3 regions of the Lysinibacillus sp. OL1 genome follow, and region 3 is predicted to be linked to each of the others. Evidence: riboswitches for the same ligand, from Rfam matches in the RefSeq annotation. Region 3 holds a riboswitch; each other region holds the start of a gene.
The links. Region 3 has a riboswitch for cobalamin ahead of EW028_RS06565 (hypothetical protein). Riboswitches for the same ligand answer to the same signal wherever they lie in the genome.

Region 1: it holds a riboswitch for cobalamin, as region 3 does, so the genes downstream of both, nikA (nickel ABC transporter substrate-binding protein) here and EW028_RS06565 (hypothetical protein) in region 3, are expected to answer to the same signal.
Region 2: it holds a riboswitch for cobalamin, as region 3 does, so the genes downstream of both, EW028_RS05660 (glutaredoxin family protein) here and EW028_RS06565 (hypothetical protein) in region 3, are expected to answer to the same signal.

The regions. Positions count from the first base shown of each region.
Region 1 covers NZ_SJDS01000002.1:259,095-264,954, forward strand. Annotated here, with positions in the region: gene EW028_RS05690 (ABC transporter permease subunit) at 1-412, opposite strand, end outside; gene nikB (nickel ABC transporter permease) at 415-1,368, opposite strand; gene nikA (nickel ABC transporter substrate-binding protein) at 1,440-3,056, opposite strand; cobalamin riboswitch at 3,206-3,398, opposite strand; gene metE (5-methyltetrahydropteroyltriglutamate--homocysteine S-methyltransferase) at 3,546-5,843, opposite strand.
Region 2 covers NZ_SJDS01000002.1:248,622-257,816, forward strand. Annotated here, with positions in the region: gene EW028_RS05620 (hypothetical protein) at 14-610, opposite strand; gene EW028_RS05630 (PaaI family thioesterase) at 918-1,409, shown strand; gene EW028_RS05635 (copper amine oxidase N-terminal domain-containing protein) at 1,493-2,341, opposite strand; gene dut (dUTP diphosphatase) at 2,487-2,924, opposite strand; gene nrdF (class 1b ribonucleoside-diphosphate reductase subunit beta) at 2,937-3,905, opposite strand; gene nrdE (class 1b ribonucleoside-diphosphate reductase subunit alpha) at 3,893-5,986, opposite strand; gene nrdI (class Ib ribonucleoside-diphosphate reductase assembly flavoprotein NrdI) at 5,983-6,342, opposite strand; gene EW028_RS05660 (glutaredoxin family protein) at 6,339-6,563, opposite strand; cobalamin riboswitch at 6,682-6,859, opposite strand; gene EW028_RS05665 (hypothetical protein) at 7,230-7,511, opposite strand; gene EW028_RS05670 (SHOCT-like domain-containing protein) at 7,521-7,907, opposite strand; gene EW028_RS05675 (DUF2089 domain-containing protein) at 7,920-8,285, opposite strand; gene EW028_RS05680 (ABC transporter ATP-binding protein) at 8,476-9,195, opposite strand, start outside.
Region 3 covers NZ_SJDS01000002.1:440,533-449,727, reverse strand. Annotated here, with positions in the region: gene EW028_RS06610 (urease accessory protein UreD) at 1-639, shown strand, start outside; gene EW028_RS06605 (ABC transporter substrate-binding protein) at 668-2,254, shown strand; gene EW028_RS06600 (ABC transporter permease) at 2,244-3,212, shown strand; gene EW028_RS06595 (ABC transporter permease) at 3,209-4,021, shown strand; gene EW028_RS06590 (ATP-binding cassette domain-containing protein) at 4,014-4,763, shown strand; gene EW028_RS06585 (ABC transporter ATP-binding protein) at 4,779-5,504, shown strand; gene EW028_RS06580 (YhfM domain-containing protein) at 5,564-5,932, opposite strand; gene EW028_RS06575 (PH domain-containing protein) at 6,043-6,423, shown strand; gene EW028_RS06570 (GNAT family N-acetyltransferase) at 6,588-7,355, opposite strand; cobalamin riboswitch at 7,569-7,752, shown strand; gene EW028_RS06565 (hypothetical protein) at 7,979-8,734, shown strand; gene EW028_RS06560 (elongation factor G) at 8,882-9,195, opposite strand, start outside.

The DNA of each region.
Region 1 (5,860 bases), 180 kb from region 3:
TTTTTAAGCTAGGACCTAATATACCTAACAGCCCAAATGCAAGTACGAGTGTCGGAAAGGCTAATAAAATATCACATAATCGAATAAAAAGAAAATCAATTAATCCTCTTTTCAACGCTACAAAAGCACCCAGTAGGATAGCTAAAACAATAGCGACTAGCTGAATGATGAGCGCTGAACCTAAAGAATAACGAATACCTAAAAGAAGGCGTGACAAGATACACCTTCCTAAATGATCTGTACCTAATGGATAGTCCCAAGACGGGACTGAAAATTTCTTAGCAATATCGACAGCAAAAGGGTCGTGTGGCATTAAAATTGGCGCCAACAGTCCTAATAAGCCAGTAATGACAAGGAGGAATAGACTGATTAATCCTGTTAAGTTGCCACTTTTTGTTCGTACAAATTTCATTTTTAATCTCTCCTACCCTTCATCATTAGATGAGGGTCCAATAAACGATGCAATATATCTGTACATAAATTGGCAAGCACATAGATAACCGCAATAATTAACACATAGCATTGTACAACTGGATAATCCCTGTTCATAATGGATTCTATTAAGTACCTGCCGAGTCCGGGCCAGCTAAAAACCTGCTCCACAATCACGGCTCCACCTAAAAGATTGCCAAGGGTCATGCCTAGCAAGGAAGTCAAGGGAATAGCAGCATTTCGCAAAACATGACGGATAAGAATCACGGAGCTTTTTAATCCTCTTAGCCGTGCATATTGAACATATTGCTGCTGTAATTCTTCTAGGATGGTTGAACGGATAAGCTGAACGAATAATCCAATTGTTGGTAACGCCAGTGCGAAGGCGGGAAAAACTAAATGAGCAGGTGTGCCCTTCCCGTTTGTCGGAAAGAGTCCTAATTTTAAGCTAAATAAATAGAGTAATAGGAAACCTAACCAAAAGGCTGGAATCGACACACTCAATATGCTAAAGAATCGTATGATTTTATCGATGATGGTGTGCTTATACAATGCGCTTATTACTCCGAATGGAATACTTAGCCCTAAAATGAGGATAAACGCAGCAATAGCTAATTCAATGGTTGCGGGTAATTTCACGAATAGTTCATGTGCCACAGGTAATTTACTAACAAAAGATTTTCCAAAATCTAGCTGGATTACGCCCTTTCCCCATAGCAAATATTGAAGAAAAAACGACTTGTCCGTTCCCAGTTCCTCACGTAATGCCTGAATGGCTTCCTCTGTTGGCGCAACCCTTGCCAAACGTAGTATGACTTCAGCAGGCTCTACAGGAACAAAACGAATAAATACAAAGGTTAGGATGGAAACGCCTAATAAGACAAAGGGCAATGTTAAAATTCTTTTTAAACAAAAGATCCATGTTGATTCATACATGCTGTCACTTCCTACTCAATCCTATGATAAAGAGAGAGCTGTCTCTGCTAGACACACTCTCTCCTCCACTTTTATTTTTCTTTAGCCATTTGTGCATAAGGTATATCATATTCAGATGCACGTGGTGCAAAATCCTTTAGAGATGGTTGATAAATCACATTATTTGTTTCGTAAGAAATAGGGTAAAAGAGTGCCTGGTCATGAAACATCGTTAAAATATTCGTGTAAAGCTGCACGCGTTCCTGTTCATCTGTTCCTACTAATAATTGGTGAATTTTCGTATCGATTTCTTTGGCGTTTGCTAGGCCTAATTTCGCCTCGTACACACCACTAGCATTTGGTGTAGCTGATTCATTTGCAAAGCTATGTGGATCTGTAGGTGGTCCATTGGTACGCCAGAAATTAATATCCACCTGGTCATCCATCAATTTTTGAAGACCGACCATTACATCTGCCCCTTCTAAATTCAACTGAACGCCAATTTTTGCGAGTTCACCTTGCATTAATTCTGCCATTGGTTTTTGAATTGCATCGGATGCAATGTAAATCAAATCTAAAGACAACAGCTGTCCGTTTTTTGAACGAATTTTTTCACCCTTAGGTAATAACCACCCTGCCTCATCTAGCAATTGTTGGGCTTTTTCTGGATTGTATACAATAGGTGCTAAATCTATATTGGCATAAGGAATCGCATCCCAGAACAATGTGTTCGCTACTTTTTCCGTACCATGTGTAATACTGTCGACCATTTGTTCCTTATTAATAGCATATTGAATGGCTTGACGTACCTTTAGCTCAGATAATGGACCAGATTGTGTATTGAATAGCAGTGCTTTCGTAGATAAAGGCTCAGAGGTAGCAGTTTTGTATTTGCCACTGTCTTTTAAATACGTATAGTTATCTAAACTAATAATGCCACGCCCATAAATTAAATCTAATTCTTCGTTTTCAAATGCTAATGAAATAGATTCTGAGTCAGGAATAATTTTTACTTTTATTTGTTCAACTAGTGGTTTTTCTCCCCAATAGTTTTCATTGCGACTAAATAATGCATATTCGTCCTTTTTGTATTCAGTTAATACCCAAGGGCCTGTTCCAATCGGTGCTTTGATAGAATCTTGCGTCATATCATCCTTTGGGAATCCGTTATCCCCTAAAAAACGGAAAGGTCTGACGAAGGCAAGTTCGTTTAAGACTGGATAATAAGGCTCATCCAATTGCAGACGAATTGTAAAATCATCTACTTTTACAACCTCTTTCATGTGGTTAACCATGCCCATCCAAGAATGCATGTCTCGATTCGCTAAAACGGCGTCAAAGTTACGAATGACATTATCTGCATTAAATACAGTGCCGTCTGAATATTTCACGTCTTTTCTTAGATGGAAAGTATACGAAGTTTTATCCTCAGAGATGTCCCAGCTTTCGGCGAGCTTAGGCGTAACAGTACCATCATCATTGTATTCCACCAAGGATTCATAAACCATTGCTTGGGCAGTCATTTGATTCGGTAAATATGTATGAGGATTCAATGGACCGACATCTAATGGCCAGCCAATCGTTATTATTTTTTCATCTGTTTGGTTTGCTGAGGTCTTTTCCTTTTCTTCATTCGTGCCTGTACAGCCAGCAAGTAAACTGAACGTCAGGACAAGCAGGAAAGGAAGTAAATACTTTGTCAATCTCATTTTCTGTCTCCTATCTCTATTCGTAGTACAAATACATCTACTTGTTGAAGAAGAGAAGGCATAAAAAAACCTTATTCTAAAAAAGAATAAGGACAGAAAAACCCACGATGAGCAAGTCTCCATCCATCTCCCTATCTTTCGTAGATCATCAATGAATCTTCTTACAAGCAGGCATTCTGGCTCATGAATCATCATTTTGTTTCACCTTCCCAAGTACTCACTCAGTGGTATTTGAAACAAAACTCCTCATTTACAGCTGCGGGACAGCATGGGATTTTCACCCATTTTCCTTTTAATTGAATGAAAGACGATTTCACTCAAACTTGTAATGATTGCTATGAAATTAGTAATAAACATAACATGCTCGCCTGTTCACGTCAATTTTACTTTCTGAAGATAATATATATATCGACGTAACATAAAAAGACTAGGGATTTACCCTAGTCTTCGTTATTGGAGAGTAGATGTAGTAGATTAAAAATCATTTCGTTAGCTTGATGTAGATTGTTGTACAGCTTGACGCAACGTTTTAGTAGCAGCAACCATATTCGCTAAAGCTGCAACGGTTTCATCTTCTTTTCTCGTTTTTAAGCCACAATCTGGATTCACCCAGAATTGATAACGGTCCAGCACCTGTAGACTATCTTTCATAATAGCGAGCATTTCATCCTCGCTTGGTACACGAGGGCTATGAATATCATAGACGCCTAAGCCAATTCCTTTTTTATAGGGCTGTACTTGTAGTGAGGTAATAAGTTCCCCATGACTTCGTGATGTTTCTATGGAAATCACATCTGCATCTAGTGCGCTAATTGGTTCGATGAAATCATTAAACTCACAGTAACACATATGTGTATGGATTTGTGTTTCATCTTTGACACTAGATGTCGCAAGCTTAAAGGAATTGACAGCCCACTCTAAGTAAGCCCCCCATTCCTCCTTTCTAAGCGGTAAACCTTCTCTTAACGCTGGCTCGTCCACTTGAATAATTGATATACCTGCGTTTTCTAGTGCTTCCACCTCTTTACGGAGTGCTAATGCAATTTGATAAGCGACATCTTTACGGGACAAATCATCTCGCACAAAGGACCAATTTAATATTGTTACTGGCCCTGTCAGCATGCCTTTTACAAATCGCTTCGTTAGGCTTTGGGCATAGGCGGATTCTTTTACGGTAATTGGTGAAGCCCATGCAACATCTCCATAAATGATCGGAGGCTTCACACAGCGTGATCCATATGAAACAACCCACGCTTTCTCTGTAAAGGCAAAGCCAGTCAGCTTTTCACCGAAATATTCGACCATATCTGTACGCTCAAATTCACCATGAACAAGTACATCGATATCTAATTCCTCTTGTATGGAGATCCAGCGCTTTGTTTCGTCTTCTAAAAATGTTTCATAGGCTTCATTCGATAATTGTTTCTTTCGCCACGCATTACGATTTCTTTTCACTTCATCTGATTGCGGGAAGCTACCGATTGTAGTTGTTGGAAACAGCGGTAATCCTAAGGCTTGTTGTTGGATCGTTTGTCGCTTCGTAAAATTACTGTGTCGTTCAAAATCTTGCTTTGTCACAGTTTGAACGGCTTGATGAATTAACTTATTTTGGCGGATTGGATGTTTTTTTAGAGCCTCAATCGCCTTCATACTTTCTGAAAAATTATGTTGTAAGGAACCATCTTTATCTCGTCTATATTTAGTCAGCCCCGTGATTTCTATGATTTTCTCATCTGCGAAGGCCAGAGACTGCTTTAAAACAGGGTCAAGTTCATTTTCAAGAGAGGTTGTGATTGGAACGTGCTGTAGGTTACTTGATGGTTGAATCCATAGTTCAGCAGCATGACTTAGCTGTTCAATGGCTTGAATTGTCGCATTGACCTCCGCCAGGTTTGAACGCCAAATATCACGGCCATTCACAACCCCTATTCCTAATACTTTATCCTGCGGGAAACCAAATTGACGAAGTGACGCCATATTTCCTTTATAGCCATGAACAAAGTCCAAACCGAATCCTTGAACAGGCAATGTACTTAATGCTTCATAGGCACTTAAAGCTTCGAAATAAGTCTGTAGCATTATTTTAGCCTCAGGAACGGCAGTGGCTAACTGGTCATACATTTCTTTCACCAGCTTTATCTCTGCTGGATCAAGTGTTAAGACGAGGGATGGCTCTTCTAGCTGAATCCAAGTGGCACCTGCATCCACTAATTCTTTTAATACCTGCGTATAGAGTGGTAATAAAGCTAATAAGTACTCAACCTGTGTTAATTTGTTGTAGCCTTTCGTTAACTTATAAAATGTATAGGGACCAATTAGTGTCGGCTTCGCAATGATACCGAAAGTTTCCTTCGCCTCTAAAAAGTCGGCTAACACTTTATTTTCTGTTAGTTGTAAGGCTTGTCCCTCATACTCTGGAACAATGTAGTGATAATTTGTATTAAACCATTTTGTCATTTCACTAGCTACGGCTGTTTTGTCTCCTCTTGCTACACTGAAGTAGGTATGAAAATCGACTTTACCACCTTGCCAGTTAAAGCGCTTTGGAACTAAACCAAACATCAAAGCTGTATCTAACATTCTATCGTAAAACGTAAAGTCGCCAACTGTCACCATATCGATTCCAAGTTGCAGCTGCTTGTTTATTCTTGATAAACGGATTTTCTTTAATTTTTCCTCAAAGTCCTCCTCAGAAAGTTCATTGCGCCAAAATGCTTCTAGTGCTTTTTTCCATTCGCGTTCCTCCCCTATATAGGGATAACCGATCAATGTACTTGTATAGTTCATGTTTTTAAGCTCCTTTT
Region 2 (9,195 bases), 190 kb from region 3:
TTCTCTCACTTTTTCAACGGATATAGAGCCCCTCCGTATTAGCGATCTTTTCTAATAACTCAAGATTATGTTGGCTGTAAATTAAAAAGGCTAAGCCATTCCCACTAAATACAATATTCTCCTCAGGTAAAATAAAATGTAAATGGAGATGGTCCGAAACAGCTAATTTTATTAGTGAATTTAACATTGTGTATTCATCAATGTTTACAAAAGTTCCTTCTGTAAGATCTTTAGGTATAATTTTACCCCACTCATTCTCGTAGACTTTATAATACAATTGATCCTTATATAAAGGATCTGGTAAATAATAAAATGCATAAAATTCAGATGATTTTAACCACATCAATTCAAAAAATCTCTCGAATTTTTCAAGGCTTTTCTGGTACGAATGATAATCCTGCGTTTTTTGTTGGAAATCGACCATCTCTAATTTATCTAAGAATACTTCAACTTGACTATATTTTTCATTACTTTTTATCTGATAAGGGTAAATATCAAGTATTTTAGCACTTTCATAATCATACAATTGCTCTAGTAATTCTTCTAATTTTTTACTGTCTTTATTAGTTGCTTCCTTGCAAATACAATCGATTATATTTTCTAATGACATACCTTTTGACTCCTTTAATTCCTTGTTCAGCACGGTAAAAGAAAAATGTAACGATCTTAGTATACCATCTTTCTTTTGTTGACCATGCCAGCGTTTTACAAGCTATGCAGCTTTTCCTTCTTCCTGATACCAGCCCTCCCCATCTGTCATTAATAAAACTTGTCCAACTTTATGGTAGTGCTTTTTTACATAGTTTAAATAGATGGAATATTTAGATTTTTATTGATGGAATGGAAATGATTAATTATACTTAAATGATTAACGTTCGATTAGAAACAAATAATACTAGAGTATTGGGGAGAGAAGAATGGAAGAATTAAAAGTAGAAAAAGCAATTCAAGATATTTATCCAGATGATATCGCTTGGTGTTATGGGTGTGGCCGTTTGAATGATGATGGTCATCATCTTCGCACGGGGTGGCATGGTGATAAGACGATTACAATCTATACACCTGAATCAAAATATATGGGTATTCCAGGATTTATCTATGGTGGTTTAATTGCTTCATTAATTGATTGCCATGGAACAGGGTCAGCAGCGCTTGCCTTGCATCGTAAAAATGGACATGAAATTGGTGATGGAGCGGAGCCACCTCGATTTGTAACTGCTAACCTTAATGTAGATTTCCTAAAGCCAACACCCCAACATGTTCCATTAAAGGCAATTGGCACTGTTGAGGAAATTCACCCGAAAAAATGGAAAGTAGAAACTGAAGTTTACGCGCAGGATACGCTTTGTGCTCGTGGAACAGTAGTTCTTGTAGTCATGCCTAGTACTTTTCTAAATAAAAATGATTAGCATTTTTTATCCTCACTAAAATAAGAAGAGCACATCTTATTTATAGATGTGCTCTTCTACTGCGTTTTTAATGGATTATATAATCAAGGAACTGTATTACTAATAACTGTCACAAAGCCATTTCTCGTGGCAGTTTCCATTAACGAATAAATAGAGTCACTGGCAGTTTTGTTAAACTCATACCATTGGTCAACAGCTGCGTCATAAATCAACACGTCTGGCTGTCCAGTCAAAGGTTTATCTGAAGATTGCACCAACGAATAGAGATCATAACGTGCTATGCTACTACCTTCCTTGTTCAGGAAATCATATTGGCCCATTTTATAATAGCCCCCAATTACGGTGCTATGGACAGACCATGTGTAGTCGTTAGGCTGTTTTATCTTCTTGCCCATATTTTTAGTAAATATACGGTGCATTTCTTGCATATAGGCATTGCCATTGATTTGCTCGACTACTCCCCCCATTGTCATGTGGTATTCATGAAGTAATGCTTTCACTTCAACACCCTTAATCATCAATGGCTCTGTATCGATTGAGATCGTTAAATGATCGTATTGAACTTTACAGCCAAAGGTTTCTGCTAGAAAACGTAATGGTACAATGGTGCGTCCATTCTTTAAGTATGGCTTCGCATCCAATAATACCGTTTTTCCATTTACTGTGGCTTTACTACTGTTTAACTTTAAACTGACTTTCATCTCACTTTGGGTCAGTATTACTTGCCCATCCGACCAATGCACCTTAGCCCCTAAATTTTCACTAATCACGCGTAAAGGTACCATTGTTCGATTGTTTTTTATTTCGGGCTTCACATCCGTTTGTACTGTCATACCGTCCACTTTTAGTTGACTACTAGCTGCTGTAGCAGTTGTGATCGATGTAAGAATGACAATCAACATAAGGAAAATACCTGAACATATTTTTTTCATGATTATTAGCTCCTTTACTTCGCTATCATTACTTCATTCCATATGAACCCTATTATTTCCTTCTGCTATGAGCTACGATAACAAAAAAATCCTGCATTTTCGCAGGATTTTTAAGTAAACTTTATGCGGTTTATATATAGGTACGCTATTTCGTACCACTTGCACCAAATCCAGATTCTCCACGGACCGTTTGAGATAATTCATCTACTTCCACTAATTGAATAGAAGGAACAAATTGTATAACCATTTGAGCAATGCGCATTGATTTTTCTACGATAAACGGTTCTTGACCATGGTTGATTAAAATAACACCGATTTCGCCTCTATAGCCTTCATCTATAGTGCCTGGGCTATTCAGTACGGTTACACTATGCTTTAATGCTAGTCCACTTCTTGGTCGAATTTGGGCTTCCGTTCCCTTAGGTAACTCAATCTGAATACCTGTCTTAATGAGTTTGGCTACGCCTGCTGGGATTTCTACTGCTTCTATGGAATAGAGGTCCATGCCTGCATCACCAGGGTTGGCTTGTATCGGTAGCATGGCATCAGCGTGAACTTTTTTAATTTTTACTTCTAGATTCATTGTTCTTCATCCTTAACGATTAAAATTGAATGTGTCATCTGTGATTGGCGCAACTTTTGCCTTGGCATAGGTAGCACCCTTTTGTGAAAAGAAATCATATGTGGAGCCTTCATTACGAATACCATTCATCACAATTGGATTGACTTCCTCTTCTGGGAACATGGCTTCAAAGCCGACATTCATTAAAGCTTTATTAGCATTATAACGTACATATGCTCGCACTTCAGGTGATAATCCTGTTTCCGCATAAATATCATCTGTATACTTCATTTCATTTTGATATAAATCTAATAATAGCTCATAGCCCCATAAATGTAGCTCTTCTTGCTTTTCCTTTGAAAATTGCTTGAATAAATTTTGAGCAAAAAATCCAACTGCTACCCCATGGATAGATTCATCGCGCAAGATGAGTGAAATAATCTCGGCACTGTTTCGTAGGAAGCCTTGTCCTCCTAAGTATAGTGGATAGAAAAAGCCAGAATAAAACAGGAAAGATTCAAGCATAACGGATGAAAACATCGCTTTCCATAAGCTCTCTGGATTGCCTTCTTCAATACTATTATAAATGTCTGCTATTTTATTGGCCTTATACTGTAGAAATTCATTTTTTTTGACCCATTCAAATAGCTCGTCGATTTCTTCGTTTGTACAAAGCGTTGTGAAAATATAAGAATAGGACTTGGCATGTATCGCCTCGAATGCATCAAAAACGGTTAGGACAGCCTTTTCCTGTAAATCGTCTGTATAAGCAGCAACACGATTCATCCCGATATTTGTTTGTACAGTATCCAGTAAGGTTAATCCTGCAAATACTTTTTTATATGTGTCCTGATGCTCAAAGCTTTTCCATTGTTTAATATCTTTACTGACCGCAATTTCTTCTGGAAACCAAATTTGCTTCCATTGCTGGTCCCAAAATATTTGGGCAAGCTCACTTGTTGCCTTATTCCAATTGACTGCCTCATAAATTATATTTGACATGCTACACACTCCTCTAAGCTTTGTAATCGTTGACGAACATAGTAAACAGACTTAATGCCCTTTATCCACGCATAAATGTATACTTTAGCCAATTGTTCGGTTGTCCAATTGTCCGTTACATAAAGCGTCATGGAAATACCTTGGTCAACGTGCTTTTGAGAAGCTGCATATAAATCAATTAAATCATAAGGATTCACATCATACGCCTCCACATATAAATGACTATTGTCATTTGTTAAATGAGGCATTGGATAAATGGTTCTACTATCGGCGTAATCACGAACCTCTACGCGCTCTGTACATGGTGCGATTGAAGCCGTACAGCTACGAATATATGAAATACTACCAGTTGGGGCAATAGCCAAACGATAGGAATGGAATAGACCGTACTGCATTACATCCTGCTTTAACGTTTCCCACATCTTGTTTGTGATGATTGGAATATTGCCAAGCGCCTTCAACACAGCAGGCGATAGTTCTTCTTCAGTTTTATTGATATATTGGTCAAAATAGCTACCTGATGCATAATCACTGTCCTCAAATCGGTAGAAGGTTGCAGCTTTTTCTTTCGCCATTTCCATCGAAGATTTCAGAGAATAATAGTTCATCGCTTCCATAAAGTGATCCATGAAATCAATGGAATCTTTTGAGCCGTACAGGATGCCTTCTGTCACGAGATGCCCATGGAGGTTCATACAGCCAAGCCCTACAGAATGCATTAATTGATTGGCTTTTGCAACAGACGGTACATTCTTAATGTGCGTCATTTGCGATACATTCGTTAATAGGTGCATGGCTGTATCGACTAATGCGCCGAAATCATTAACTTTACTTGCTGCATGGATATCGATGGAACCTAAGTTACACGATACATCTAATCCATAGTCATTTGGTTGATCCTGGTCCGTAATGATACTTGTCTCTTGTACTTGTAAGATTTCTGTACATAAATTGGACATTTTGACACGTCCAATATTTTTTAAAGGATGTACCTTATTGACATTATCATCAAAGATTTCAAACGGATAGCCTGATTCAAATTGTGCTTTTTTCACCTCTGTGTAAAGCTTACGTGCATTTAAACGTTTAATTTTACGAATTTTAGGGTTATCAAGTAGCTCGTAGTACATGTCTGAAATGGAAATTTCAGACATACGTTTACCATATTCTTTAAAAATATCATATGGGCTAAACAACACAATATCCTTATCACGTTTCATCAGTTCGAAGAAAATACTAGGTATAATAATCCCTGTTGAAAGGGTTGCGAGGCGAATTTTATCATCAGCATTTGGTTTTTTTGATGAAATGAAATTTTCTATGTCTGCATGGAAAATATTTAGATAGACAACACCTGAGCCATTTCGTTGCCCTAGCTGATTAGAATAACTGAAAGAATTTTCTAACAGTTTCGCTACTGGGATGACACCACTTGCACGATTTAATATCTCTTTAATTGGATCACCTAATGGACGTAAATCTGTTAAGTTGACCCCAACTCCACCACCAAGGCGTGATAGCTCTAAACAATAGCCAATATTTTCAGCAATACTATTCATGGAGTCATCCATTGATAATTTAAAGCAGCTGACTAATTCACCACGTGCTTTCTTACCACTATTTAAAGCAGTTGGTGTTGCAGGCTGATAGGCTTCCATCATTGCTTCGACAGAGCGTTCTGCTAAAGCCGTGTTTCCTTGAGCTAAATACAAAGCAATAATGACAATACGATCCTCATACTTTTCTAAGATCTCTTCCCCATCACGACTTTTCATAGCATAGCTATCGTAAAATTTGCTAGCGCTCATAAAGGATGGAAAGCGGAAATTATAATCATAGGCTTTCTTGTACAGCTTCTTAATAAATTCCATTTCGTACATGTCGATAAATGCTTTCTCATAGTAGCCCTCATCAACTAAATAGCGTATTTTTTCCTCAATATCTATAAAATAACGCAAACGTACGTTAACATACTCTAAAAAGTAGCGGCGCGTAGCTTCGCGGTCCTTTTCTAACTCAAGTAATCCAGTTGTACTATAACGATTCAGTACGTCATTATTAAGCTTTAAATAGGTTTTCATCTCATTACCCTCGTTTCATAAAACGTTTGTATTGCTTCGTAATCCGTTTGATTACCTCGTAAATCTAATTTCCTTACTAAGGGTACATGATAGGTAGCAGCGATTTTCTCACCAGCAGCGCCAAATACATGATGACCGAAGTTACTATTCCCACTGGCAACTACTCCTTTACAAAAATCCCTGTTTTTTTCTAAGAAACGTTGTACCTTTGCTGGAATGTCACCTAAACCATCTGTGTAGGTAATTAAGAGATATGGCTTGTTCAATCGCAATTCTTCCGAGAGCTCGATACATTCTGCCTTTAATTTGGATACAACATTTCGGACATTACCTGTACGACTCGCGTAAACAATCATAGGGCAATCAACTCAATTTGAGAAACAATTTCCTGAACATCTCCTATAAAAGTTTCATTCATCTCTAAAACAGGCACACTTAAAAAACCTGCGTCAATAATCGTTTGCTTTGCTTGTTCATCGTGATCGATGTTAACAATTTCAGCTTCAAGTCCTGCACGTTGTAGTTCAGATTTTACCCATAGGCATTTTGGACAAATTGTTTTCGTATAAAGTTTCATAGAAATCCCTCTTTTCATAAAATAAAAAAGCCTATCTCCTCTAGAGAGATAGGCTAAATGGAAACGTTAACATACCAAAAATACTGACGTTCCCATCTCTTAATCCCCGAAGAAATGATAAATTTGTTTTATAAAGGCAGGTCTCCTGGCTTTGCTTCATTCTCTGATTCCCTTCCCATGCAAATGCACAGTGGTTGCAATCATCGTCAGCTTCACAGTTGCGGGGACAGCGTCGGAATTGTACCGAACTTCCCTTTTAAACTACATGTAGTAGTACCTTTGTAAAACGAACACAATATATAGTTGTTGTTCAATAGTTTTAAGTGTACCATCCTTCAAATGAAAAGTAAATCAAGATTCTAAACTTCTTTATTTTTGGATTATTCAGTATTTTTAATTATGTAGTTCCAAATAGATTACCACTAATCACTTATACCCAAATCAAAAATCTATTTTTAACGATGTACGTGATTTTCTATTAAAATGGATCTAGAATTCTAATTTGAGTTTAAAGAAATCTTCTATTTTATGTACCATTGAAAAATAGTTGTCTCTATCATAAGTTCTGAAATAATGATCATCTCTTACCCATTTCAAATGATGCTCATTACATTAATAAAGAGCATGCTTTTATCATAACATGCTCTTACCATTCTATCATTGGGATTATAGTCTAACCTTAACCTCAGTCCCGTCCTGAGCTTTGACATCGACTAGCACAAGTCCTTTATAATTTTGTAGTTCCTTGATAATCGGCTTTAGCATTTCTTTATCGATGAGCGGAAAGGTAAAGTCTATTTTCATTTTATCGAAGTATGCCTTTGTCCACTTATTGGCTTGTTGCTGAATCCATTTAGAAGTTAAAATGGAGAGGACAATGGTTAGCACAGTATAGGGAACAGGGACGGTAAAGCGAACGTCTTTTGCTTTCACTTTTACATGCATCATTCGTCGCCTCTACTCAATGAAGACTGCAACGGAATCCCCGTTTGCTGATTTTATATCTACAATTTGTCCATCTAGTTCATTTTCAATCGCTTCAAGAAGAAGATTGATGTCGATATCTTTTACGTATTTTTCCGATTGCGGAATACTTGCAGCGATGCTGTGTCCTGCCATCAATACGGCTTTGACAAGTTTAATTGGTAAATTTACCGTGACATTATCATTTTCGGTGGATACAACACGGACCTTTAACGTTTTATCTAAATACTTTGTTTTTTCCACAAATTTATTCTCTGATTCTTCTTTCTGTTGTAGCACTTGAATCAGCTCTGATCCTTTATCCGCATCAATTTTGCCCTCTTGAATCATCGTTAACACTTTTGTAATTTCCTCTTTCATGGTCGTTCCTCCCTATTCGTCTTTTAAGAGCTTTATGGCTTCATCTGTTGTGATTTCGCCATTTTCAAGCATGCTTACAATTTTTTTCTCATCTACTTCATTTTTCTTCCTTTGAGCATAGCCAAGGGATGAAATAATATCATTTAGCTTGCCTCGTACTGTTGGATACGAAACCCCCAGTTCCTTTTCAACCTCTTTAATATTTCCTCGGCAGGTTAAAAATACTTCCACAAAATGAAGCTGATCCTGGGATAAGGATGCTAGCTTCGACAATTCAAACTCATTTTCAATGGTCGTGTGACAATGAGAACACTGTAACTTCGTAATTTTTAATGTTTTACTGCAGACAGGACAATTTGTGATTACTTGATAAGCCATAGTGAACTCCTTCCTTTAAGTTAAGCTGATTATATAATAAAGAAATTAAAGATGTAAATAATAAAATTAATAATTTTAATTAAAAAATAAATAAAATTAATATCTTGATTAATTTTATTTATTTTTGTTTCTATATTGCTTTAAAAATTAAGAAAACGCCATTTTTAATTTCTCAAAATGGCGTTTCTGTTTAATTGGGTCTATCCTTCTTTTTTCTTTCCCGCGGGTGTGATGGCAAAATTGCATTGTATAACGCTTGTGAAGCGGGGTGCTGATATGTCCCATCCTTGCCTATCTCCTCCACTAGCTGACCATGCTGCATCACAAGGATGCGATCTGACATAAAACGTGTGGCCTGTAAATCATGTGAAATGAATAGATAAGCAAGCTGTAGCTCTTTTTGAAGTCTTTGCAGTAGCTCTATAATCGTCTTTTGCAAAATCATATCAAGACTACTAATGGCCTCATCTAAAACAATCAGTTTCGGCTTTAATGCAAGAGCTCTAGCAATGTTGACTCGTTGCTGCTGTCCCCCACTTAGCTGTGAGGAATAGTTTTGAGCCATTGCCCACTCTAACTCTACACAGTCTAGTAATTCCCTTACTTTCTGTTGTCGCTCTGCTTTGCTAAAATGCTCGAAATTCAAAAACGGTTCTTCGAGTATTTCGAAAATCGTCTGTTTTGGATTAAATGAATGATAACTATTTTGAAAAACAGCCTGTAAATTTCTTCGTATCATTTTTTTCTCTTTGCTGGGTGCTTCGTATAAATTGACACCTTGAAAGATCAGCTCTCCGTTTGTTGGTCGTTCAATCCCTAAAATAATGCGCCCTAATGTGCTTTTTCCAGAACCACTTTGACCGACGATGCCAAGACATTCTCCTTCCTGAAGTGAAAATGTCACATTCTC
Region 3 (9,195 bases):
TCAGGGGGCATGGTTGCAGGAGATCGCAATGAAATTACGGTTACACTAGCGCCAGATAGTCAGGTGAAGCTAAAGCAACAATCAGCATTAAAAATTTACCCTTCTCACAATGGTGAGTTTTGTACACAAGCTATAACGGTGGAACTTGCAGAGCAGGCGAGATTAGAATGGCTCCCTGAAGTGACGATTCCATTTGAACGAGCAAAATTTCAGGTACATACAACCATTCGTATGAAGGAAAGCTCGACATTGATCTGGGGAGAAATTGTTGCTCCAGGTAGAGAAATGCGAGGAGAAATCTTTGACTATCAAACATTCCAATCCAAATACAAGATCTATGTAAAGGATACTTTGATAGCTTATGACTCGTTGCAGTTTAAGCCGGAGGAGATGAATTTTGCCAAAATCGGCTTGCTTGAAAAGGCACGCTATATTGGTTCTTTGTGGATTGTCTCTCCATCGGTTAACAAACTTCAAATAAGGGATTTACAGGATCAAATCCAACAGGAAAAGTCCCTTCAGGCGAGTGTGACAAAATTGACAGATCAAGCCATTCATTGTAGATGGCTTGCCAAGGAGCAACGAACACTTCACAAAGAAATAAACCGCATGTTCGAGTACATCGCAGCATTGCTGTAATTTCTGTTGTGATAAAGGAGATAGTAAATTGAAAAAGTTTTCCGTATTGATACTTTTGATGGTGCTAGCGGTAGTTTTTGTGGGCTGCTCGTCTAATCAAGGAGGAGAGAAACAACCGACACCTACATCATCTGCCCAGGCAAATGAGCTTGTTTTTGCCTCAGAGTCTGAGTTTTCAGGCTTAAATCCTCTTTTGGAGGAAACCAATTTAGATGCCTTTTTATTTAGAGGTCTGATGCGCTTTGATGAGCATAATGTACCCATCAATGATATTGCTCAAAGTATTAAAATATCAGATGACCAGATGATTTATACCATTTCGATTCACAGGGATGTAACCTTCCATGATGGGCACCCATTAACGGTGGACGATATTATGTTTACCATTAACAGTATTTTGGATGATGCAAACGGTTCTTATTTAAAGTCTGATTTTAGCCATGTTGTGTCAATGGAAAAGGTCAATGACATGACGATGACTATCCAATTAGATGAGCCATTTACACCGCTATTAGACAAATTAACGGTGCCAATTTTACCAAAGCATGCCTTTGAGGGGCAAGAGATGAGAACCGCTACATTTAACCAGCAGCCAATCGGTGCGGGTCCGTATATGTTTGAACAATGGGACAAAGGGACAAGCCTGACACTAAAGGCATATCCATCTTTCTTTGGCACAAAAGCTTCTATCGAGAAAGTAATTTTTAAATTTATCCCCGATAGTAATGTGCGTGCGCTCCAGCTAAAATCGGGTGAGGTCGATATAGCGTTACTAGACCCGAATCAGGTAGAGGAGCTATCGAAGGTCGAGCATTTAAAGCTATATGAGGTGGAATCAGCAGATTATCGTGGTGTTCTCTTTAATATGAAGTATCCTATTTGGCAAGACGTTGCTGTTCGCAAGGCCATTAGCTATGGGACAGATCGTGCAGGTATTGTCAAAGGCATTTTATATGGATACGGTACAGAAGCATACTCGCCGCTACAAAAGCATGCCTTTGTAAACGCCAACATTGAGCATTATAAATATGACCTTGATAAAGCAAGCGAGCTACTCGAACAAGCGGGCTGGCAACTAGCTGAGGATGGTTTCCGCTATAAGAATAATCAAAAATTAGCATTTACTATTACGGCACCTATTACTGACACAGTGCGTGTGAACATGGCTAATTATGTGGCAGAAGGCTATAAAGAGATTGGGGCAGATGTGCAAGTAGCTGCACTCGATTGGAGCAATATTGTCATTGAAGAAACAGAAGCCTTTATGGTTGGCTGGGGAAGCCCGTATGATGCTGACCATCATACGTATAGTCTCTTCCATTCTGGTGAATCCAGTCTCACAAGTGCTGGCTACAATTACGGTAGCTATAACAATCCGAAAGTGGATGCATTGCTAGAGGAGGGGCGTACAACCGTTGATCCTGAAAAACGTAAGGAAGTCTATGGGGCATTACAGGAGGAGCTAGCACAAGATCCACCATTCGCCTACTTTGCCTATGTGGATGCTGTGTATGGTATTAATCAGCAGATTAGTGGCGTCAAAGAGCGCATTTTAGGTCATCATGGGGCAGGCTTCCTCTGGAATGTCGAGGAGTGGAAATGGCATGATCGCTAAATGGATCGGGAAGCGCGTGATAATGGGGACAATTGTCCTCATTATCGTGAGCTTCCTCTCTTTTTTCCTGATGCATGCGGCTCCTGGTAATCCAGCTGCAGCATATTATGGTGGCAATGCCCAAACGTTATCGACAGCGGAGAAAGAACGCATTGAAACAGCTTTTGGTCTGGATCAACCGATACTCTATCAATATGGTGTGTGGCTCCGTGAAGCGATGCAAGGAAATTTAGGCTACTCGGCAAAAGAAGGCAGACCAGTAGCGACAATTATACAAGAACGTTTACCAAATACATTACAGCTCGTTGTTGGAACTTTAGGCATCGTAGCCATTGCCTCAACATGGCTCGGCTTACAGGCAGGCATGAAGGAGGGTTCGTTATTAGATCGCGGACTTTCCTTTGTAAGTATTGCTAGCTCAGCCATTCCTCCATTTTGGCTTGGCATTTTATTCATCATGGTGTTCTCTGTACAACTAGGCTGGTTTCCTTCATCGGGGATGAAGGATGTACGAGGGGATGGCGGCCTTGTGGACCGACTATACCATATGGTTCTTCCTTTATCGGTCCTTGTACTGGCACATGTAGGGGTATTCGCACGTTTTTTACAGGAAAATGTGAAGGCAGAGAAGCATCGTTATTATGTAGAGGTGGCACGTGCCAACGGAGTACCAGAGCGAGCTATTCGTAGGATGATTTTACGCAATGCCATTATTCCATATATCAATTATGTCGGTGTGACCATCCCATCATTTTTTGGAGGATCCATCGTGGTTGAAACATTATTTGGCTGGTCAGGCTTAGGTCAGCTTTTAGTGAAAGCAGTGATGGTAAAGGACTTTCCTGTGCTGATGGGTGCCATTTTAATCACTGGCGTAGTAGTCGTTATCTGTTTATTTGTGATTGATGTCCTCATGATTTGTCTCAATCCCCGCTTAAGAAGAGGGGGAATCGTATGAGAAAAGAGCAAAAAATGCTCATCTTTTGGCTAGTGATTCTTGGTCTTTTAGTAGGCTTCACCCTATTTTCCTCATGGTTAGTGCCTTTTGAGCCAAACGCGATGGATATGAATCATATTTATGAAGCACCTAATGGAACACACCTCCTTGGCACAGATCAGCTAGGTAGAGATGTTCTTTCCCGCCTACTCGTTGGTGGTAGAGTGACCCTTTTTATCGCTACGTTATCGGTTGTTCTATCCAGCATAATTGGCATTATCTATGGCGGTATAAGTGGCTATTTAGGTGAAGCTATTGATGCAGTGATGATGCGTATACTAGAGGCATTTTTAACAATTCCATCTTTAGTGATTGTGCTTGCTCTTCAAGCGATTATGCAAGGAAGTGTATGGCGCATGGCAATGATTATGGGGTGCACAGGCTGGTTTGTCACTGCCCGTATCGTGCGCTCTGAATTTATCCGGTTGAAGGAATTAGAGTTTATCCACATGGCGAAGATGTTTCGCACGCCGCTGTGGAAGATTCTTTTTCGTCATTTATTGCGTAATAGTCTTCCCGCCATTTTTGTCGTGACGATATTTAATTTTGCTGGTGCTATTTTTACGGAAGTATCCTTAAGCTTTTTAGGTATCGGTGTTCCACAGTCCATTCCATCGTGGGGGACGATGCTCTATACTGCACAAAATGATTTACTTGTCGGGGCTTGGTGGATGGGCCTTTTTCCTGGGATGTTCATTTTCGTAACGATTTTATGCGTGCAAGCTATTGGTAGTAGATTTAAGCAGAGAGGGGGACAGACCCATGTTTAAAATAGAGAATGTTACTGTTCGAATAAACGAAAAATTTATATTGAATGATCTCTCGTTTACGGTGCCAAAAGGTCAGATTACCGTGATGATAGGTGAAAGCGGTAGTGGAAAAAGCACCATGCTCTCTGCCATTCTAGGCATGCTTCCAGCGCAAGCAACAGTTGAAGGCTCAATCTTTTTTAATGGAAGAAATATAGTGGAATTAGCAAAACAGGATCAAGCTGTACTACGCCAAAGGCACTTCTTTACGATTTTTCAGGATGCTGCTAATAGCTTTTCGCCAACGCAAAAAATGAAACAGCAATTGTATGGATTAACTGCCTTACGGATGGGGCAGACAAAGGCAGTATTTCTAGCTGAAATGAAGCATATTGTACAGGATTTACATTTACCAGCAGATGTGTTGGAGCGCTATCCCTTCGAGCTTTCTGGAGGAATGCTACAACGCTGTATGCTTGCCTGTGCTCTTTATCTGGCGCCAGCTGTTTTATTAGCGGATGAACCAACCTCTTCCTTAGATATGCTACATCAACAGGAATTTATTCAACAATTGAAAAGGCTTCATACACAGCTAGAAACAACCGTACTCTTAATTACCCATGATTTAGATGTAGCTGCTTCCATCGCGGATTTTATCCTCGTCATGAAAAATGGAGAAATTGTGGAGCGAGGGCGAGTAACAGAAATCTTTGAGCAGCCTAAGCATCCATACACTAGTCAGCTAGTTGCGCATCATTTTTAGGAGGAGGTGTGGGCTTTGATACTTCAGGTTCACAATATTTGTAAAAGCTATCGAAAGGGACGCCCAATATTAAATCATATTCATCTTACTGTAGGAAAAGGGGAAATAGTCGGCTTAGTAGGAGAAAGTGGCAGTGGCAAAAGCACATTGGCCAAAGTAATTATGCAGCTAGAAGCTCCTGAAAAAGGGGCAGTATACTTTCAACAGCAACCAATAACCAAGCATCGTCGCGCAGCTTTTTATGACAACTGCCAGATTATTTTTCAAAATGCAACAGCCTCTTTAAATCCCATGTGGACTGTAAGGGACCTATTAAGAGAGCCGCTTCAGCATAAGCAACCTATAACGGACACCTATTTACAGACCATGCTGGAGAAGGTCAAGCTACCAACAGATATCTTACATGCCTTGCCCTCTGAGCTAAGTGGCGGAGAAAAACAGCGAGTTAATTTATTACGATCCCTTTTGGTCGAGCCACAATTAATCGTATGTGATGAAATTATTTCAAGCCTAGATCGCTTGATTCAACGAGAAATCGTTGATTTATTAAAGACCTTGAATAAAGAAAGGGCAATGGCCATTCTCTTTATCTCTCATGACTTAAAGGCTGTTTCCTATTTATGCGATCGCATTTATGTGATGAAGGCTGGAACCATTGTTGATGAGAGCAACAAAGAGAATAACGGCTTTACCTTCACGGACAGCTATGCAAAAATGCTGTTTCAGGCAATGGATCATTGATTTGGCAAAACACTTCCTTTGAATGGGAAGTGTTTTTTTTATGAGTGAACGAGCGCAGCTCATTTTTCAGTGAACTCCTCAGATATTGTGTAGATCGTATGCGTATCCTCGACATGCATCAAACTACTGTTTTGCCCTTTATCACCTAACCAAAGATGATAGCGATATTTGTTTCCTGCCTTGTCCACTATTTGTACATCATATTCTGGCGAAGCCATATTGACAACACCCTCGTTTTTGACTGTTGTTGCAATGGCTTGTTGGAATAGTGTAAGTGATTCTTCATCCGTATATTCTTTAAAAAAATCAGTGTTCACCTTGTTAAATTTAGCACCAATAGAAATGCTGACCTTAGCTAATTTATCATCTGGTTTTTCATTACATCCTAGTAAAACAACGGCTAGTAGAGACACTAAGGCAGCTATCATTATTCGCAACCACTCACCCCCTCTATAGGCTAAATAATACCACCATTTCCTGTCGTAGCTCTCACTTCTTTGTAATACATTAAATAAACGAGAGCGAAAGGGGACAGATAGTGGGCTTATTTGATGGATTGATCGGCAATGCAAGCGAGGTGAATTTAGAAAAACTACAGGAGGAGGTCCATAATTTATTAATTCCAAACGAGACAGTCAAGAACGCCTATAAAATTATTAGAGACACGTTTATTTTTACCAATAAACGATTAATCCTCATTGATAAGCAAGGAGTGACTGGCAAGAAAACAGAGTATCATTCCATTCCCTATAAAAATATCGTTCATTTTTCAGTCGAAACAGCTGGAACATTTGATTTAGATGCAGAGCTTAAAATATGGGTGTCTGGCAGTCCATTACCGATTCAAAAAAACTTCAATAAGGCGACAAATATTTATAAGGTGCAAAGCGTCTTAGCACAGTATGTTTTGGGGACGTAATGAAGGTGCTAATAGTACATGTGCACAACCAAAAGCCCGCAGATTTGCGAGGCTTTTCTGTCGTGCCAGGAAGGGGTCCGGTGTAACGGATTTTAAATCAGCTTCATGATTACGGTAAGCTCGAAAATACTGTCAAGTGTAAATAAGAGCGCCTTGGCGAAGTTTTATTCAAATACAATCATTTCTCCGACTTCTTTAAACCCGAAGCGTTTATAAATATTTTTTCCATCCTCTGATGCCTGTAAGACTACGGGCTTTTGCTTATCGATTGTTTGACTGAGTAGGAATTGAAACATCTCACTGCCATAACCCTTGCCCCTATACGCATCTTTTGTCATCACATCATAAATCCCATAGCTATGTTTACTGTCGATTAATAATCCCGTAGCGATAGGTACTTCATTTATACAACCAATAAACATGCGAGCATTTGATGCTAGTTTTTCCTGTGAGAATTGATGAAAGTAAATTTCTAATGCATCTCTTTCTGCTGTTTCTCCAAATAAACTTAGAAAAACTTCCTTATATTGTAGAAGCTCTTCCTTGTTACTTACTTCTGTGATGGTAAGATAATTGGAAATTCGTGGACCTGTGTGAAGTGTATGGTCAAGCTTCATCATCATATTTCGCTCAGCTTCCTGTAAATTGCAGTCTTTTATCAGCTGTAGCCAATCATCGCTTAGATAGTTGACATCCACCCACGTGCTGAAGGGGAGCTTATTCACAATGAAATGATTAATCCTTTGTTTAAGATGATTTTCCTTATGAATTATAGGCGATTTCGCTACTAACAAATTAAATGTATCAGTTGGAATATTTGTATTGGCTATGACAAAATGAGCTTCCTCTATAATTTGTCCAGAAACGGCTCGAGTAAATAGTTTCATTTTTTCCTCTAAATTACTCGTTACTAATTGTTGACTTGTTTTCATATTTTTCATCCTTCCACTATTAGAAGTACACTATCTTTCATTATAAAGTCAATGAAAGATAAAAAATACGCAGTTCACCTTTTTTATATCCCGCTATAACTTTATTAGTAGTTTGGAAAATATTATGATATTTGACTTTAGAAAAACACTACTTTACAATTGATTTTAGTAATCTAATAGGAATGTGGAGTACACTCGATTCCTATGACAACTGAATAGCGTGTAGTAATAGGTGTAAATTGCGTGCAATTTGCTTAAAAGGGAAGTCGGTGTGAATCCGACACTGTCCCGCAACTGTAAATGTGAGCGACTTTTCAGCAACCACTGTCAAATGATGGGAAGGGGAAAAGTGGCGATGACCATGAGTCAGGATACCTGCCTGTTACGAGTACACACCATAAACCTACGAGGAATAGGAGGTGGCATGTTGACAAAACAGAATGCTCTGTTCGTCACAGTACGTCAAACGCCCATAGTAAATGAAAGGGTTCATAATCGAACTCGTTCACACATACTTAGGGTTTGTTTGGCATTGTGTGATGAAAGAAGATAAAATGAAGGATTTCCTCAAAAGTAGGGAGTCCTTTTTGTTTTGAAAATATGTACGCAAAGGGGATGCACGTATGACAAATATTCATGTAACGACAACGTTGGAAACGCCTTATGAAGATCTGAACATTTGTAAGCAACCACGCACAGAAGTTGCCAAGAAAGCGAAAACAAGAATGGTGGTCGAGTCTCTGATCGATCAATTATTAGCAACGAAGCTGATTCGCAATGATCGCTTCTTTGAGCAAATCTTATATAATAAAGAAATTATTTGGATACAAAATGGGGATGTGGACGGTCATCTTTTAGCGAAAGCAGCCATAGCAGATGAACTAAAAACAAAGACGAATAGTTTTATGATGTACATGCCGACCAATCCGATTGTCTATGAGGTCAAAGGAGAAGCGTATCACTTAATTACGCGCATTGATTCTACACGCGCAAAGCCCAACCTCGACCGTCTATCATTGGAGCCCAAGCCTGTTTTAAGTGCCGCTCGTGTCAATGACTTATTATGCTCGATTGTCATGCGCTTTTACGAAACATATTTATATGATTTAGCATCTCATCATGACAAACTCATTGCATTTGTGCAGCAGGAATATGCCCAATTTATTGAAGCGGTGCAAGCGTTAAATGATTATCATTTCAACTGGCATCCACGTGGCAACGGTCACGAGCTTTTACTGCAATTAATTGATCATCTACAACTATTAAAAAGTCAACCTGGTAAGGTACTCATTGATTTTACGAACAAGCATGACTATGTAATAGTTGAACCCGCATATTTGTTGGACAATCCAACAAAGAAAGCTGTCGGTGCACTATAAAAACAAGCCCTCCATTTTTTGGAGGGCTTGTAATATCTTATTGTAGGGTAGAGATATATTGATGCCCAAGCAAGAAATACCCGCGCTAGAGCGATGGATACCCGTGGAAGCCGAGGAAATACCCGAAGCGAGCAGGCTCATCCCATCCTACAGGCAATGCATGGCTGCCTGTGCTTCTTGCCATGGAACCGAATATCCTTTGCCCTTAGCACAAAAGATACTAGAGGAACTATACTCAGGGTCGGCATTTTTATCGTAGCCAATCTGTGCAATCACATCCTCTGTATTATGGCACACATCATAGCCATCAAATTGGAGTGTGAGTGCACCTTTCCCATTTGTATAGGCGGCAAAGGTTGTACTGTAGCTCATTAAAGTGGCAACAGGTGCACGACCTGTTAGGATAACATCCGTTTCGGATAAAATCGGGTCATCGAACGTGCCAGCTGCTTGCTGAATAT